3 regions of the Mucilaginibacter sp. CAU 1740 genome follow, and region 1 is predicted to be linked to each of the others. Evidence: riboswitches for the same ligand, from Rfam matches in the RefSeq annotation. Region 1 holds a riboswitch; each other region holds the start of a gene.
What was found. Region 1 has a riboswitch for cobalamin ahead of metE (5-methyltetrahydropteroyltriglutamate--homocysteine S-methyltransferase). Riboswitches for the same ligand answer to the same signal wherever they lie in the genome.
Positions count from the first base shown of each region.

Region 2: it holds a riboswitch for cobalamin, as region 1 does, so the genes downstream of both, AAFN85_RS25080 (TonB-dependent receptor) here and metE (5-methyltetrahydropteroyltriglutamate--homocysteine S-methyltransferase) in region 1, are expected to answer to the same signal.
Region 3: it holds a riboswitch for cobalamin, as region 1 does, so the genes downstream of both, AAFN85_RS02615 (TonB-dependent receptor) here and metE (5-methyltetrahydropteroyltriglutamate--homocysteine S-methyltransferase) in region 1, are expected to answer to the same signal.

Region 1 is NZ_JBDOQS010000015.1:61,562-63,835, forward strand. Features, by position in the region: gene metE (5-methyltetrahydropteroyltriglutamate--homocysteine S-methyltransferase) at 1-958, opposite strand, end outside; cobalamin riboswitch at 1,139-1,331, opposite strand; gene AAFN85_RS26345 (hypothetical protein) at 2,130-2,274, shown strand, end outside.
Region 2 is NZ_JBDOQS010000014.1:4,421-6,694, forward strand. Features, by position in the region: gene AAFN85_RS25075 (SRPBCC family protein) at 1-547, opposite strand, end outside; cobalamin riboswitch at 690-885, shown strand; gene AAFN85_RS25080 (TonB-dependent receptor) at 1,003-2,274, shown strand, end outside.
Region 3 is NZ_JBDOQS010000001.1:592,504-594,777, reverse strand. Features, by position in the region: gene AAFN85_RS02615 (TonB-dependent receptor) at 1-919, opposite strand, end outside; cobalamin riboswitch at 1,023-1,226, opposite strand; gene AAFN85_RS02610 (PQQ-dependent sugar dehydrogenase) at 1,536-2,274, opposite strand, start outside.

The DNA of each region.
Region 1 (2,274 bases):
CTATTTTATCAATCGCTTTTTTGATAACGCCAAGCGAGTTTACGAAATCGTTTTTCCAAATATTACGTCCGTCAACCACTCCTAACGATAAGATGGTTGTTTTTGGCAAATGCGCTATTACCTCATCCAATTGCTGCGGCGCGCGTACCAGATCAATATGCAAAGCATCCACAGGCAATGAGGTTGCTAAAGCGGTATTATCGCCAAGCTTTTCGAAATAAGTTGCCAGTATGATCTTTATTGAAGGGAATTCTTTCTTTAAAGCCTTGTATGTATCTTTTAAAACCCGTTCCGTTTTTTCATCAATATCAAGCGCCAGAAATGGCTCATCAAATTGGATCCATTCGGCACCAAGGGCTTTTAACTTATTGAGGATATCGAAATAAACGGGCAATAAGTTTTTTATCAGATCGATACGATTAAAGCCCTCCTCTTTTTCTTTTCCTAATAACAAGTACGATACAGGGCCAATTAGCACCGGTTTACTGAGGATACCTAATTGTTTGGCCTCATAAAACTCGTCGATAATTTTGGTAGAGAAAAGTTTAAACTGCTGATCTTTATAAAATTCGGGTACTATGTAATGATAATTGGTATCAAACCATTTGGTCATCTCCATGGCTACTACATCCAGCCCCTCCTTTTGATAGCCACGTGCCATGGCGAAATAAAGGTCGAGTTCGGTGTTTCCGCTCTGATTTATCACTTCATGATAGCGTTTGGGGATAGCACCGAACATAAAAGAATGATCGAGTACCTGATCATAAAACGAAAAATCGTTTGATGGGATCAGATCGACACCGGCTTCTTTTTGCAATAACCAGTTTTCTTCCCTGATGTACTTACCTACCGTAAGCACGTTTTTTAGGCCGGTTTTGCCTGCCCAATAGTTTTCGCAAACTTTTTTTAATTCGCGTCGGCTACCAATGCGCGGGTAGCCTAAGTTTTGCGTTAGCATGTCTTTTAATTGATTAAATGAATAAATCGGTTAAAAGCCCTTTAAGGTAAGCTTCGCAATGTTTGTTAATATGAAAAGGAGAGAAAGGAATATATGGCAATACCATATCACAGGGCACGATAAACCCGGCAAAACAAGTAAAATCAAAACACCTCGACCTAAGCTTCATACCGCGAAAGCATTGTCAATTCAGTATTAGGCAGGTCTCCTGACTTGTAACATTTTTACCACCCTTCCCATTCCGACAAGCGGAACAGTGGGTATTTATTGGTAAAAACTTGTTGTGTTACTTACAGTTGCGCGACAGTTCGTGATTTACACACGATTCCCTATTAATTTACAATTAAGTAAAACCTATACCGGTTGATGAAGTAAAGTAAAGAACTATATCTGCGCAAATATAGCGATACAGGCTATCGGTTGTAGTTAGTGTTGTTTATTAATTTCCACATACATCACAAAAAGCCGTGTGTTTTAAAACTTTTCCAAGCATTCCCAACTGGACGACCCGGTGCTTTATTTTTCAAATAACACTGATAATCAATTAATTAAATTCAAGTTTCAAGCATAACATCACGCTGTTTTTAACGGGTACAAATAGTGGCATAAAATTCGTACATTTTATGTAACCAATTAATTTGCTTTATCGTATAAGGTTTAGTATCGCAAAAAGAAGTAATTTAAATAACACTGTAAGTCCAATTATTATTTTTGATTGTCCGGCATATTAATATTGCATTTTTGATTTAATTTCCGGGTAATTATTATATTAAAAACAATTTAAATAGTTGAAAATCGTGGCTGCTTGCCTTTAAAAGCCAATATTTTGCTTAACAATATTGTTACAGTGTTTAAATGTCTTTTTGCCTACACAACCTTCTGCTATAAAAAATAACCACCAACAGTGCATTTCATTCAACAGTTCGGGTATAAATATCCACAGTGGGCAAATTAATACACATTAAAATTATTAATTTTTTTAACTATAAAAAAACTTTTGTTTTGGTTTGATTCAATCTAAAACAAAAAAAAACAACCAAGTACGAAACTTTTTAAATAACTCTCCGTAAAAACAGTTCAGTAACTATTCCTAAAGGTTGTTTCCAAAAACTAACCCGCGGGCTTTACTAAATTTATTTATACAAGTAATTTAAATCACATTAGAGTGAAAATGGTAGCCGAAAGAAAACACCTTGCTGATGACAGAACTGTAACTGTAAACGGGATCAGTTTTGAATTAAATTCTGTTGAATTTAAAGAGTTCCTGGAGCACTGTGCTACCTTTATGGATATCAGTAAAGATGGATTTGGATTAA
Region 2 (2,274 bases), on a different contig from region 1:
CATCAACGCTATCCTGAAAACGCACCTTGCCAGCGTTATTGATCATCGAATCGGGCAGGGAACTCCAGCCAATCATCTCGTTTGGTTCATCGTGTACAATTTCGGCATGCCAACTCACCGTGGCCACATTTTGCGGTAGCTTTAAAACCCAGTATGAGTATTTCGAATCGATAACTTCAACACTTTCGAGGTGCTTCATAAATAACGGAAGGTTATCCAGCTTGCGCCAAAAATCATAAACCTTTTGTCTCGGCTTATCAACGGTAAACGACGAACGGATATTTACATTGATTGGATTTGTAGAGAGTTTACCAATACGTTTATATAATTCACAATGCCCTGTTATGCCACGGTTTAGCAGGTAACCGCCTGCGCCAATCTTCACGATGCTGGCTAAAGGGTTACTGAAAAGATTTTTAAATCCCGAAAAGCCGATCTTCATTCCGCCCGCTATTGAAGTAATACGCTCTGGCCAATTCAGGTTTATGCGGTCGTCTCCGTAAAGTACGGGATAGTTATCGGTATATTTTACTATTGTAGTTGCCATAGGTTTTTAATAGTTATGTGTTTAAAACACTGTAGCTATCGTTAAAGTTTTGTTTAAGTGAATTTTATTGCTTTTTAGTGTAAGTGTGGCTTCTCATATCGATGGTTCATGCTAAAATTTTGCCCTTGTGAGGTACTTACTGTACCTTCGCAACGCTTTAGGTTTCATTAAGCATTTAATGAATTAAAAGGGAATACGGTGCAAGTCCGTAACTGTCCCGCAGCTGTAAGCTCTGTAACCTTGGTCAAATCAACAATGTCACTTCTTGTAATGCAGGAGGGAAGGCCAGACCAATAGGGGAGTAAGTCAGAAAACCTGCCAAAGCATAGTAAATTATTCAAAGCTTTCGGGGATTGAAGCTTGAATGCGAATGCTCATCTGTTTGGCGTATTTTCATTTGTGCTCATTTCCGTGTTAGCTTTTTAAAACACATTTATTTCATTGATAAATACTACATGGAAAAAAACTACTTGAAATTTTTATTCGGTTTGGGTTTGGCACCTTTTGTGGCGCTTAGTTCGGCCCAGGCGCAGGATACCACCAAAACGTTAAATACTGTTGTTGTTACGGCAACACGCTCACCTAAAAAACTATCAGACATTGTTAGGGTGGTTACTGTGATCTCTTCTGCCGAGATCAATCAGGCGCAGGGCAAATCGTTACCGCAGTTATTGAACAATGTAGCGGGGCTCACCTTTTCAGGCGCTAATAATGCGCCAGGTATTGCCACTTCCGTTTTTTTGCGTGGCGCATCAAGTGGTAATACGCTTATTTTAGTTGATGGCTTCCCGGTAAATAACGCCGGAAGTATTGATGGTAGTTATGATCTTAACGCGTTCTCGGTTGATCTGATCGATCATATTGAAATCCTAAAAGGTAGCGGATCTACTTTGTACGGTTCAGACGCTGTTGCAGGCGTGATCAACATCATTACCAAAAAAGCTAAAACCCAGGGCTTAACCGGGAGTTTAATGTTTACCGGCGGTAGTTATAATACCTTTAAAGAAGCAGCTTCGGTAAGTGGCAAGTTAAAAAATACCTCCCTTGCTGTTAACCTATCCAATACCGATTCCAAAGGTTTTTCGGCAGCTACAGATAAAACAGGGAATGACGCCTTTAAGAAAGATGGTTTTCATCAACGTTCGGCAAGTGTAAACCTCAGTCAAAATTTATCAGAGAAGTTTATCCTCAATGGTAATTTCCAGGCAAGCCGTAATACCGGCGATCTGCCTTACGGCGCTTTTGCGGGTGATAACGATTACACCTATAAAAACACATTCGTATTTGGCGGCGTAGGTGCAAAATTGATCTTACCTAAAGGCGATCTGAATTTAAACATATCGCAAAACACAGTTCAGAATAATTTTACCAATTTACCAAGTGACAATGATAGCACTCACCAGGTAACTAAAAATACAGGGCGCATAACCAATGCCGAGGCTGTATTTAATTATCAATTGAATAAATACCTGGATATCACGAGCGGCGCGGCTTTTAAATATAGTAATACCAGCCAGTACAGTCTGTACGAAGCTGCCGGTTATGCAGGGCCGCCAAGTATTATAAAAGCGGGCGATACGCCAACCAATATTTTTAGCGCCTACACATCATTGTTTTTTAAGTACGATATATTTCACCTTGAATTAGGTGGCAGGTACAATCATCACAACAGGTATGGCGATAAATTTACCTATACAGTAAATCCTTCTGTCTTCCTGGCCGATCAG
Region 3 (2,274 bases), on a different contig from region 1:
CCCACTGGCGCTGGGTGTAGTTAAATTTGTTGGATACGATAGCGCCCGGCAACCCGCGGTTTGAGGTGTAGCTATATACTTTAACATTCCACTCCCCACTTTCCGAATAGCTGTTGATACCGCCTTCAACCCGGTACGATTCTACATCAGTATTATTGCGAACCGCCGTGGTATCGTAAACACCGTTGGTGTACCTGAACTTGTAACGGCCGTTGGCTTTTGTCCATTCGGTACTGAAATAGGTAGAGGTGTTTTTATTGATCTTTTGCTGCCACAGCACAGAAGGATTATTTAATCCGAACGAACCTATTTTATAGCCGAAGCGGATATGCGTATGCTCGCTGGGTTCAAACTTTGGCTTAGCGCCTTGCAGATAAATAGAGCTGGCCGCCGAAAAACCTTTGGCCGCCTGAAAAGTTTCGCTTTTCTGGCCGTTGTACAGATCTACCTCGTCCATATTATCGAGCGAGAAACGGCCGAGATCAACCTGCCCGTTCTGGGCGTTTTGCAGTTCTACACCATCGTAAAATATGGCTACATGGCTGCTGCCAAGGCTTCGGATGTTAACGGTTTTCAAGCCACCAACACCTCCATAATCTTTCAACTGCACCCCACTAAAAAACCGTAGCGCATCGGCAACCGACAGGCTATTGAGCCTTTGCAGTTGCTCGCCTTTTAAAACCTGTACCGGTGTGGGGGAAATATTACGAACATCGGCTTTAGCGCCTTTTATCTCTACCTGTTTAAGCTGATGAATTTTGGCCGAATCTTTTTGAGTGGTATCTTTTTTTACAACCAGGGTTTGTGCCGAAACCTGCGCGCAACAAAAAACGGTTGCCATCCCGAAGGAAACAAGCCATACGATGCCTTTAATACAGCCATTACGCTTTGCAGGCGTTTGGCGCGCAGTTAAATCCATGAGTGTTGTGGGTTAAAAAACCTCACAGCAAACAGAACGACGAATTACAAAAAATGAAATACACGAAAGGTATCCTCACTCCAGCTTCAATCCCCGAAAGCTATGAATCAATATGTGCTATGGCAGGTATTCTGACTTACTCCCCCCGGCCCTGTCTTCCCATCGGCCAAACGGCTAACAGTGACAATAAGAATGGGCTTTGGTGTTATGGAGCTTACAGCTGCGGGACAGTCCCGGATTTACACCGGGTTCCCTTTTAATCACGAACGATAAAAAATATCCGTGAACCAAAAGCGAGGCAAAGGTAGGTATTAAAGTTTTAATTAAACAAGCGGGGATGTAAAATGACCTTTTGGGTGGGATGGGGTATGCGGGGGAGTCGTAGATAAAAGACAATCCTAAATAAAAAATGTCATTTCGATAGAGCTTGGGTCGGGCTGAGCATTGGGGCGAAAAAGAAATCTTCTGCGCCATGCTTATCGGCTTGCATGGCGTATAAGATTTCTCCTCGCGCCTCGCTCTTCCCCATCTGCTCGTTCGAAATGACATTTCGTTAAACGAAAACTTATGGACACAAACATCCTTTATCATTTCGTTTAAATGCACTAAGGAAATATTACTTTCCTATCCTATACAAATTGCCATTATCAGTAACGCCATACAAAGCGCCATCCTTCCCGGTAACCAATGAACGCCAGCGCTCATTTTTATCTTTAAGTAAACGCTCTTCGGCTACTACTTTGTTGTTTTTGATCACCAGGCGGGCAATGTGCGAACCGCCGAGCGCGCCAACAAACAAATTGTTTTTCCACTCGGGGATAAGGTCGCCGGTGTAAAAAGTAATGCCGCATGGCGAGATGCTTGGATCCCAATAGTATATTGGCTGGGTAACGCCTTCTTTTTGCTGGATGCCATCCCCTACCTGCTTCCCGCTGTATTCGATACCATAAGTAACCACCGGCCAGCCATAATTTTTACCCGGACGGATGATATTGATCTCATCACCACCCCGCGGACCAAATTCTGCTTCCCACAACTCGCCTGTTGATGGGTTCATGGTCATCCCTTCAGGGTTGCGCAAGCCATAAGCATAAATTTCGGGCAGTACGCCGGCTTTACCAGCGAACGGGCCATTGGGAACTGGTTTACCATCGCGGGTGATGTGTACAACCTTACCTACCGCGGCACCCAGATCCTGCGCTTTCATGCGGATATCTTCGGCACCATGCTCACCTGTACTTACAAACAGGTTGCCTTGCTTATCAAACACCACACGCGAGCCGAACTGCAAATGGCCATTGTAAGCCGGTTTGGCATGATAAATTACCTGTACATTTTCAAGCTTGCTATCATCG